Regions from separate parts of the Ancylomarina sp. YFZ004 genome, predicted to be linked through region 1. Evidence: riboswitches for the same ligand, from Rfam matches in the RefSeq annotation. Region 1 holds a riboswitch; each other region holds the start of a gene.
The links. Region 1 has a riboswitch for cobalamin ahead of ACXR6G_RS01775 (ABC transporter substrate-binding protein). Riboswitches for the same ligand answer to the same signal wherever they lie in the genome.
Positions count from the first base shown of each region.

Region 2: another riboswitch for cobalamin. It lies ahead of ACXR6G_RS17970 (precorrin-2 dehydrogenase/sirohydrochlorin ferrochelatase family protein); the one in region 1 lies ahead of ACXR6G_RS01775 (ABC transporter substrate-binding protein).
Region 3: another riboswitch for cobalamin. It lies ahead of ACXR6G_RS09305 (TonB-dependent receptor plug domain-containing protein); the one in region 1 lies ahead of ACXR6G_RS01775 (ABC transporter substrate-binding protein).

Region 1 covers NZ_JBTCHQ010000001.1:431,959-435,224, forward strand. Annotated here, with positions in the region: gene ACXR6G_RS01770 (iron chelate uptake ABC transporter family permease subunit) at 1-316, opposite strand, end outside; gene ACXR6G_RS01775 (ABC transporter substrate-binding protein) at 358-1,539, opposite strand; cobalamin riboswitch at 1,620-1,829, opposite strand; gene ACXR6G_RS01780 (Arc family DNA-binding protein) at 1,949-2,140, opposite strand; gene ACXR6G_RS01785 (SPFH domain-containing protein) at 2,152-3,006, opposite strand.
Region 2 covers NZ_JBTCHQ010000014.1:83,134-86,399, forward strand. Annotated here, with positions in the region: gene ACXR6G_RS17960 (sirohydrochlorin chelatase) at 1-405, opposite strand, end outside; gene cobA (uroporphyrinogen-III C-methyltransferase) at 424-1,203, opposite strand; gene ACXR6G_RS17970 (precorrin-2 dehydrogenase/sirohydrochlorin ferrochelatase family protein) at 1,251-1,862, opposite strand; cobalamin riboswitch at 1,996-2,202, opposite strand; gene ACXR6G_RS17975 (sodium:solute symporter family protein) at 2,428-3,266, shown strand, end outside.
Region 3 covers NZ_JBTCHQ010000004.1:387,255-390,520, reverse strand. Annotated here, with positions in the region: gene ACXR6G_RS09305 (TonB-dependent receptor plug domain-containing protein) at 1-1,667, opposite strand, end outside; cobalamin riboswitch at 1,834-2,040, opposite strand; gene ACXR6G_RS09300 (metallophosphoesterase) at 2,338-3,266, shown strand, end outside.

The sequences.
Region 1 (3,266 bases):
TCAATGCAACTCCCAAACTAGCTCCAGAACTAATTCCTAAGACATATGGACCTGCCAAGGGGTTTCGAAATAGAGTTTGCATCATTAAGCCAGACACAGATAAACCAGCTCCTACAAGAATAGCAGTTATAGCCTTAGGTAATCTAAAATTTAAGATGATATAATTCCAAGATGTTTTAACATCCTCTCCCATTAAAATTGCCATAATTTTATCGGAAGGAATACTTACACTCCCAAGAATAAGATCGACAACTAAAAACAAGGCAATGAGGATAAAAAGACCTCCAAATAGTATGATTTTCGATTTATTTTGCATTTCTAAATTCAATTATTTTTTCTGTACAAATTCGCAACACCCTAGTCTAATTTCTTATAAAAGTAAAGTTCATGATCAGGAAATAATTTTGGATGTAAAACTTTAGCGACATCCTTCAACAATAGATCGGGACATATCACTCCTGACTCATAATAATCATTAGCTCCCTTTTCATTTGTTCGTTTAGTGACAGAATAAACTTGCCCATCTTTATAGGCTTGAAACAAGGTATATCTTTCATCTAAGGCTTTCATTTCTTTTAAACTTTGGCAATGTGCTGGACCAAACCAAATTTTAGAACCAGACTGTTTATCAAGCACGACTTCAAAACTTAAAGGAATACTCCCTTGTGTTGAGTCAGAAAACCAACAATATTCACCTTTCGCATCGCGTAATAATTGAGCTAAATAACTCTGTCCACCTGGCATATACCAAACCCCTTTATAATGGTAACCAGAAATAACATCTGGTTTATCTTCAACATCCTTAATTTTTGATTTAATATTAGAATACCTATTTTCTAGATCAGTAAATAAATCGTCGGCTTTTTGCTCCATATTAAAAAATGCGGCTATAAATTTTGACCACTCAGCACGTGCAAGTGGGCCACTCTCCATCCATTCAATATTAAAAGCAACTGGCAAACCTGCATTTATCAATTTCGTTTCATCATTGGATATTTTCATAAATCCTGCAACCATTACAAGCTCAGGAGATAAATCAACGATTCTTTCAAAATCGAGAGTTGCTGCATGTCCAACTCCAATAACATGACCACTTTCAACTCTTTTCGAAAGCTTTTTATTATAAACTTTATCAGGCAAGGACACGGCTACTATTTTATCTGCAACACCCAGAAAATTCAATATGCCTATTTGAGTACTCGAAAGAGCAGCAATACTTCTAACTGGCACTTCGATAATCTGACCATCGGATGGTAAACTGATACCATCTTTTTTTCCTCTAGGGATAAGATAATACTTCTGGAAAACTTGCCCTTTATTCCAAGGATCAAGTACAGACAGCTCCTTATATCCATCATGGATATCAATTTTAAAACCTTTAGCATGCTTGATATTTGATTCGAAATAGAAAGATGAATCAACAATTTCATTGGGAGTTTCCGTTTTGGAAATCGTTTTCTTGTTTGTAGATTTCCCACAAGATAGGACGAGGAATAAACTAAGTGCTAAACTTAGAAGCATTAATTGACGAATACCCATTACATAAAATTAGAATGGGAAGTAGAAAAGAAGATACAACCAAAAAGTCATAATCTCGTTACTCAACTCCCGAAGTTACGAATATAAAAAAACTAAAGGCAGGTCTTCTGGCTTATCCATTCAAACGCCTTCCCATTCACCTCAGATTTTTGAGATACTAATAGTGGCTTTATCATTTGAATATACAATTCGATCTAACGAACAGGACATACAGCTGCGGGAACAGCTCCGGTTTTAAACCGGATTCCCTTTTAATTCCCATTTAGGAAACCTATTTACCTGCAAAGCTATGCAATATTTATAAAAAAAAAGCAAAATGGTCATTCTCATTGAGTGTCATAAATTGAAAAGAAAACACCACTTGTCATAAAAAAAGTGATTGTTGACTTGCAACAACCACTTCAGTTCTTTAATCTTCGGGTTCATTGATTTCTTCAGAATCTGGAACTTCTTTCTTTATACGTCCAGACTCTTTTAGGGCTTTATTAATAATCCATTCAATTTGCCCATTAGAACTCCGAAATTCATCAGCAGCCCATTTCTCCAGTTTCTTGTAGATTTCTGGATTTAATCGCAAAACAAAGGATTTCTTTTTTGTCATATTTTAATTTCCTATTGATACAAGCTTCCCGCATTTATGACAGGTGTTACATCCTTGTCAGAACAAAGAACAACCATCAAACTACTCACCATTGTAGCTTTCTTTTCTTCATCAAGTTCAATTACATCTTTTTCTTTCAGTTGATCAAGAGCCATTTCAACCATACTTACAGCCCCTTCAACAATTTTAAATCTTGCTGCAACCACAGCAGTTGCTTGTTGACGACGTAACATTGCACCAGCAATTTCAGAAGCATAAGCCAAATAATTTATTCTTGCCTCCATAACTTCAATCCCTGCTATTTCCAATCTATCAGTAAGTTCTTTTTCAAGCAATTCACTCACGTCATTACCTCCGGAACGTAAAGTAACCTCAGCCATCTCATCTTCAAAATTATCGTAAGGATACGAACCAGCCATGTGTCTAATAGCTGCCTCTGATTGAATCGCTACGAAACTAGAGTAATCATTGACATCAAAACTTGCTTTGAAAGTATCCCTCACACGCCACACCAAGACAACACCTATCATAATAGGGTTACCAATCTTATCATTCACTTTAATGGGATCGCTATCAAGATTTCTTGCTCGCAAAGATACTTTTCTCTTCGCAAAAAATGGGTTAACCCAGAAAAAACCATTCGCTTTTATAGTTCCTTTATATTCTCCAAATAAAATTAAAACAACCGACTGATTCGGATTTACAACGACAAAGCCTGGCGTCATAAACACACCAATCAAAAGTGCAATCACAAAAGCGGGGTGATGAATAACAGCCAGCCCAAAAATTCCAATCAAAAGTGAAATCAGAACTAAAAAGATAATGAAATAGCCTGATAAAGGTGAAAAGTTTCTTTCCTGTTTCATATTTATAGTATTTTGATATTATTTTGATATCAAAGTTATGAAATATTTTTTAATTGAACAAGTCTTCGTTTTCGAAGAGACTAAAAGATTAGTGCTCAAATCATATCGAAAGTTTTTAATTATCAATAAAAACTAACGACTTCAACTAACAAATTATGTTTACACATAATTAAGGAAATTGTTATAAAGATTGAATGATTTGAACACAACATCTCATTAACAAAACACACCGTTTTGTTAATTACAAATTAAAAATTTTC
Region 2 (3,266 bases), on a different contig from region 1:
AATACCAATTGGGAAGAAAGCGGTATCGCTCATATCTTCATCAGAGATACTCTTCTTGATTAGATCCAAAGAAAGATCCACCATTTCCTGACATACGCCAATGTAATTAGCCAATTTGATTGTCACCTCATGTTTTTCCTGAAGCTCGTGAAGCTTATTCGGAATATCAGCAGCAATATGAACACCATTGAATAAGAAAACAGGCACCGCAATAATTTCCTCTACACCCTTAGCCTTCAACTTGCTTACACCTTGTTCGAAATTAGGTTCAGAAAGTTCCAGAAAACCATATTCAACTTCATAATCAGTTATTGTGCTTGCAAATTTCTCTGCAAATGCTTTAAAAGCTAACTCTCCAACTTGAACACGAGTACCGTGTCCGCACAGTAATATTCCCTTCTTCATATTTAAGATTTATGAATTTTAATTGATGATTGAGTATTCCTCTTTTGCTTGTGCTTCTTCAGCTACAGCCATCAGTTTATCTGATATAGAAACGACCTCGCCAACAACCATAATGGCTGGTGGGCGAAAATCTAAAGCTTCCATCTTTGCAATGATATTATGCAATTCACCTTTCACAACTTCCTGCTCTGGACAAGTTCCCCAACGAATTAAGGCAACCGGAGTTTCTTTTGAACGTCCATGTTTCATCAAATTGTTAATGATAGTCGGCGCATTGGTTATGCCCATATAAAAGACAAGCGTATCGATACCTGTAGAAATTTTATCCCACTGCAAATCTCTTTCGCGACTTACTGGAGGATGACCGGTGAAGAATGCCACTGAAGAAGAAACATTACGAGCCGTTACAGGAATACCAGCATAAGCTGGTGCAGCAATACCTGAAGTGATACCAGGAATCTCTTCAAATTGAATTCCATTCTCAAGCAATTTAATCGCTTCTTCACTCCCTCTACCAAATACGTAAGGATCACCACCTTTTAATCGAACAACCGTCTTACCCATTTTGGCATAATCCACAATCATCTGATTGATATCTTCCTGTGGGCAAGTGTGATTCTTATGCTTTTTCCCAACATAAATACTCTCACAACTGTCCTTACAATAGTCCAGAAGTTCAATATTAACCAAGTAGTCGTAGAATACGACATCGGCAATTTTTAAAGCCTCAGCGGCCTTAACGGTAATTAAACCTTTATCTCCAGGTCCTGCTCCGGTTATATATACTTTTCCGTTCATTATATCTTTCTTAAATATAGTATCTCAATTTATCGATGCGAATCGATTTATAGGTTCCAAGTTTTTGTATCAACCTTATCTAATAATGCTTCTACCTTTTCAAGTAAATTATCCTTCATAAAGGCCTTCTTTTCCTTTTCGCCAAGTCCAAGAGTATCCTTTACCATCTGATTTCTCAGACGCCCCAACTCCAGAACTTCTTCTTGCAAAGAGTTATCGAATTTTTGATCGAGATATGTACGTATTTTTTTAGCCAGATAAGGATTTTGACCATTGGATGAAACAGCCAGTTGAATATCGCCACATTGAGTAGCAGCTGCCGGATAAAAATTGGAATATTCAGATGAATTGGCTGAATTAAATAGAATAGCTTGTGATTCAGCATCTGCACCTATTCGAGAATTTGTTTCTGAACAATCAGTTGCAGCTATTACAAGAAAAAAGCCATTGACATCATTGGCTTGATACGTGCTATTAAGATAATGGTAGGCACCTGCCTCACGCATTTCTTGCAGAATAGCAGTAATATTTGGAGCAATTAGTGTGACATTTGCTTCAGCCTTAATCAAAGATTTAAGCTTACGTTCTGCCACTTTTCCGCCGCCCACAATTAAACAATTCCGGCCCTTTAGATTTAAACTTACTGAATACCAGCTCATCGCACTTTAGTTTACATTAACACTCTGATTTTTAACAAATCAATTTCCAGGTAAGCAACTAAATATGATGGGGTATGTTTGTTTAATTGAAGATAAATATATCTACAAACAACTCCCTTCCCCAAGAGTCTTAAGTTTGATTACCGTTTTGGCAGGTTTCCTGACTTGTTTCGTAGATCAATAGATCGGTTTTATTCCTTCCCATTCCGAGTGTTGGAACAGTGGATTTAGTAAAAACCATAAAAAACTTACAGTAGCGGGGGCTGTATCGGACTTTAACCGAATTCCCTTTTAAAGCTCAATCGACGATTAAGCTTTCACCAAAACTGCGTCAAATGTAAGCGTTTTTTATTCTCTCCAAAACAATTTAAAGACGATTTGTTCTTTTTTAGATTTGTTATAAAACATCAATATCCTGAACAGGTGTTAAATATCAACATCATAAGCTTTCTGATTAGGTCATCACAGCTTCTAATTCAGACTAATTATTCTTTTTTTATTCCTAAACCATCAAGAAAATCTGTATCTATGTATCTTTAATCAATTTTTAAGTTTTAATAATCACATGGCTTCTTTACAAGTATTCTCCATAACCCTATTAGCAATCTATGTTATTCTCATTGTCGGATCATCTATATTTTCTAAGAAAAGTGATTCTATTGAAGGCTATTTCCTAGCCAACAGATCCCTCTCTTTCTTAGCCTTAGCCATCACGTTTATTGCTTCGTGGTGGGGAGCTGGTTCAGCTATTGAAACGGCTGATCACTCCTATCAGAATGGAGTTTCTGCCTTCTGGATTTATGGAATGCCTGTTTTATTCTCTACGGGTTTACTCTTTGTATTTGCGAGGGCCATCCGAAAAGTGGGCAGCATCACGCAACCCCAATTATTGGAAGAACGATATGGAAAAGCTCCAGCACTAATGCTTTCGGTACTGATTTTCTTATTCATGACGATTACAGCTGCCTCACAAATTGTAGGAATTGGTATATTCTTCGAAAAATTTCTACACTTAGATTATAAGATGTCAGCCATTATTGGAACAGGTATTGTCTTACTCTATTCCTTTTTTGGAGGATTCAAAGCTGTTGTCCGTACTGATATCATACAATTTGTCTTTCTCTTATCGGCCTCAATATTGGTCTTTGCCTACGCCTATTATTATTCAGGAGGAATTCCTGCAATTAAGAATATTGCTGATACAAAAGGCTTAAGCAACTATTTCTCTTTTACCCATCAGATATCAAGTAATATGGTTTATATCATCACATTTGGTAGTGCGTGGATGATACAGGCCAATGTCTGGCAACGAATTTCAGCAGCTCGATCTCCCCACGATGCTCGTAAGATGATAGGCTTAAGCTTTCTAGTCTATATCCCTCTTTACCTAATGGTGACTTTTAC
Region 3 (3,266 bases), on a different contig from region 1:
TCACTTAAAGCACCAAAGTCATAAGAAGCAATCAATTCTAACCCCTTCATTTTAGCTTTTTGTGCATTTATATATGTTGTACTATAATCTGGTAAATTTGATCTTATGATCTTATCCTTATGATGTGTGCTGAAATAAGTTAAATCAAAATTAATCCCTTGCTTAAACTTATTGTAAGTGAAACCAAAATCTACGGTGTTTGATCTTTCCGGATCAAGGCCAGGATTACCAACTGTTACTGAAGATCCTCTTGTATACTCACCAGCAACCTGATAAGCTTTTGGTGCTAAAAAAGCATCTCCCCAACTTGTATGAGCAGAAAGACCATCAAGTAGTTCAAATTTCAAACCAATATTTTTAGTAAACACCCAATAGTTCTCACTACTTTTTAGGTTTGCTAAAAGCTTATCAGCTTCCAATTCAAACTTAACATTATCACCACGAACCCCAATTAACAGATTCAATTTTTCATTCGGCAATTTAAACTGAGATTGTGCAAAAATTCCTGTTGATATATTTTTATGATTAGGTTGATAAGGAGCTTCTATCTCACCAGAGGGTTTATAGTTCTTACTCTTGTAACTTTCAGTTTTATTATCTAATCCAAGAGCTAAAGTGTGGTCTCCAATTTGATAAGTATCATGCAATTGAAATCCATATGTTTTAAAAGAACTTACAAAGTCACCATAGCCATCTGAACCTACATCATAAGTTTTGTTATCCTCATCAGAATAATATGGCGAAAATTTAATTTGATGGCCATCTAGATTTCCCATTAAATCAAACCCGAATGAATAACGTTCAATATCTTTGGAATCCATACCTTCAGTATGCCAAAAGTTACCGGGTGTCTCAACATCATCAGCTTTGTAGTATCCCCCATTAAAGTTTATTTCCCAATTCTTTGAAAGAATAAAACCAATTCTAGAACTCACACTATAGGTTTCGAACTGAGAATTCTCCATTCGTTCGCCATAGGTAGAAGGATCTAAAATAGATTTGGCATATTCTTCATCGTAAAGATTACGATTACCAATTTTATAATCCTTTGCTTGTCTGTTATGAGCCAAAGAAATATCAAAATTCGTTTTATCTGATAAAGCGCCTCCCATAGAGAGGTTTGTTTTAGACGTTTTAAAACTTCCATATTCAATCCCAAACTGGCCTGCTAATTCACCACTATTCTTTTTCGTTACCACATTAATAACCCCAGACATAGCTGCTGATCCATACTGAGCTGAAAAAGGTCCTTTCAACACTTCTACTCTTTCAACATTTTGTAGGTCGATACTAGCAATATTATCTGTTCCTGAAGGTTTTCCGTCTATTAATATAAGTGTATACTTAACGGATGGCGAAGGTGTAAACCCACGCATACTAACAACGGCTGAAACACCTGGATATTGAAGAATATCAACCGAAGATGAACGTTTAAGTAAGCCAGCCACATTATTGGCTGGTGATGCTTTAATCACACGCTGAGTAATCACATCTACCTTTTGAGGTAGATCCTTAACTTTAGATTTAACGCGTGAAGCGTTGATTTGTACTTCGTTTAGATTCAAATGACGAACGGAAGTGGAATCTACCACAGGTTTATCATCAGCTTGAGATGCAAAATTCATAAATGAAAGCAATGCAAAAGCCGTTAAAAAAGTTCTTTTCATGTTTGATTTTAATAAATGAAAAACATTTTAACTAATGCAATGCAAACAGGGAGCTAAAAGAAAATATTACAACATGACACAAAGGACCAGTTATGGCAGATCAATCCTTACTTATCTGAGTTGATATTATTTTCGTTCACTTGCTCTTTTTCCCGAAAGCAATGACTTGTAATTGATTGCAAAGGCAGGTCTTCTGACTTGTTCTACTTTTTGAAGCCTTCCCATCCGCCTGAGGCGAACAGTGGCATAAGTCGTTCAAAAAGCATTTATAGAACTTACAGCTACGGGTATAGTCTCGGATTCACACCGAATTCCCTTTTCATTTCAATCCTGAATTATGAGGACTGAAATACCAAATGCAGTGCAAATATAGATAAAAAAGAGATTTATAAGCATAATGATTAAACAATTTTAGACACGCACCTAACAAACACATTACCAACAATATGAACGCGAATAATAAATAAGCAACATCATATTTTATGAATATTTTCGCTAAAACAAGTCGAATTCTGTCATACATATTGCAACAAATAATTAAGATGAATAGTCCAAATGAAATAGATTTATTATCCTTGCATATCGCTTATTAAAAATTGACATACAGACTAAACATCTTCAATTTAATATGCTAAAGCGACTCAAGCTCAAACGACTAAAAACACGACACATGCTTAAAACCTTTATCAAAGGATTTCTCTTTACCTGCCTATTGGCAGTGATATCTTGTACGCCAAACAAGGACAGTATAGAACTCATTCAGGCAATCAGTAATAGACAAACAGAAGCGGCACTTGACTTAATCGAAAAAGGCGTGGGATTGGATGCACGAGATACTTTAGGTCTCACTCCTATTCATTGGGCAGCAAAAAGAGCTTTACCTAAAGTTACAGATGCTCTTTTGCAAAATGATTGTGATATCAACAGCTTAGACAAAGAGGGTTATACAGCACTAAACTATGCAATCAGAGCCAATAATGCAGAAGCAACAGATTTACTACGTAAGGCTGGAGCGGTTGTTTATAAGAATGGATTATCAAACTTGAGCGATGGCCCTTTTGTTGATAGAACTGAAGATGGGCTTTATGCTTACTATTTAAAGCACGATTCTCTTACAAGTAAAACCTATCTCACTGGGAAATTCTTGGATAAAAAAATAAACGCATTCAAAGGTTGGGCAGGCGATACATGTTCTTACTCCCTAAGAGAAAGTCAAACTCCAAACTGGCAAGTGAAAACTAAGGAACCCATTTTCGTTTTAGGTGACATTCATGGGCAATTTGATAGAATGATAAATAACCTACAAAGTCATAGTGTAATAGATAAACAACTGAAATGGAATTGGGGAAAAGGCCATTTAGTATTTGTAGGTGATATTTTTGATAGAGGAAATAAGGTAACTGAAACGCTTTGGTTCATTTATCGTTTGGAGCAAGAAGCTGAGAAAGCTGGCGGGCAAGTTCATATTACGTTTGGTAATCATGAATTAATGGTACTCAATAAAGACAACAGATATATCGCTCGTGACTATAAAAGTCTTTGTAATAATCTGGGCTTAGACTACGATGCTCTTTTTCATCCAAATTCTGTATTGGGAGA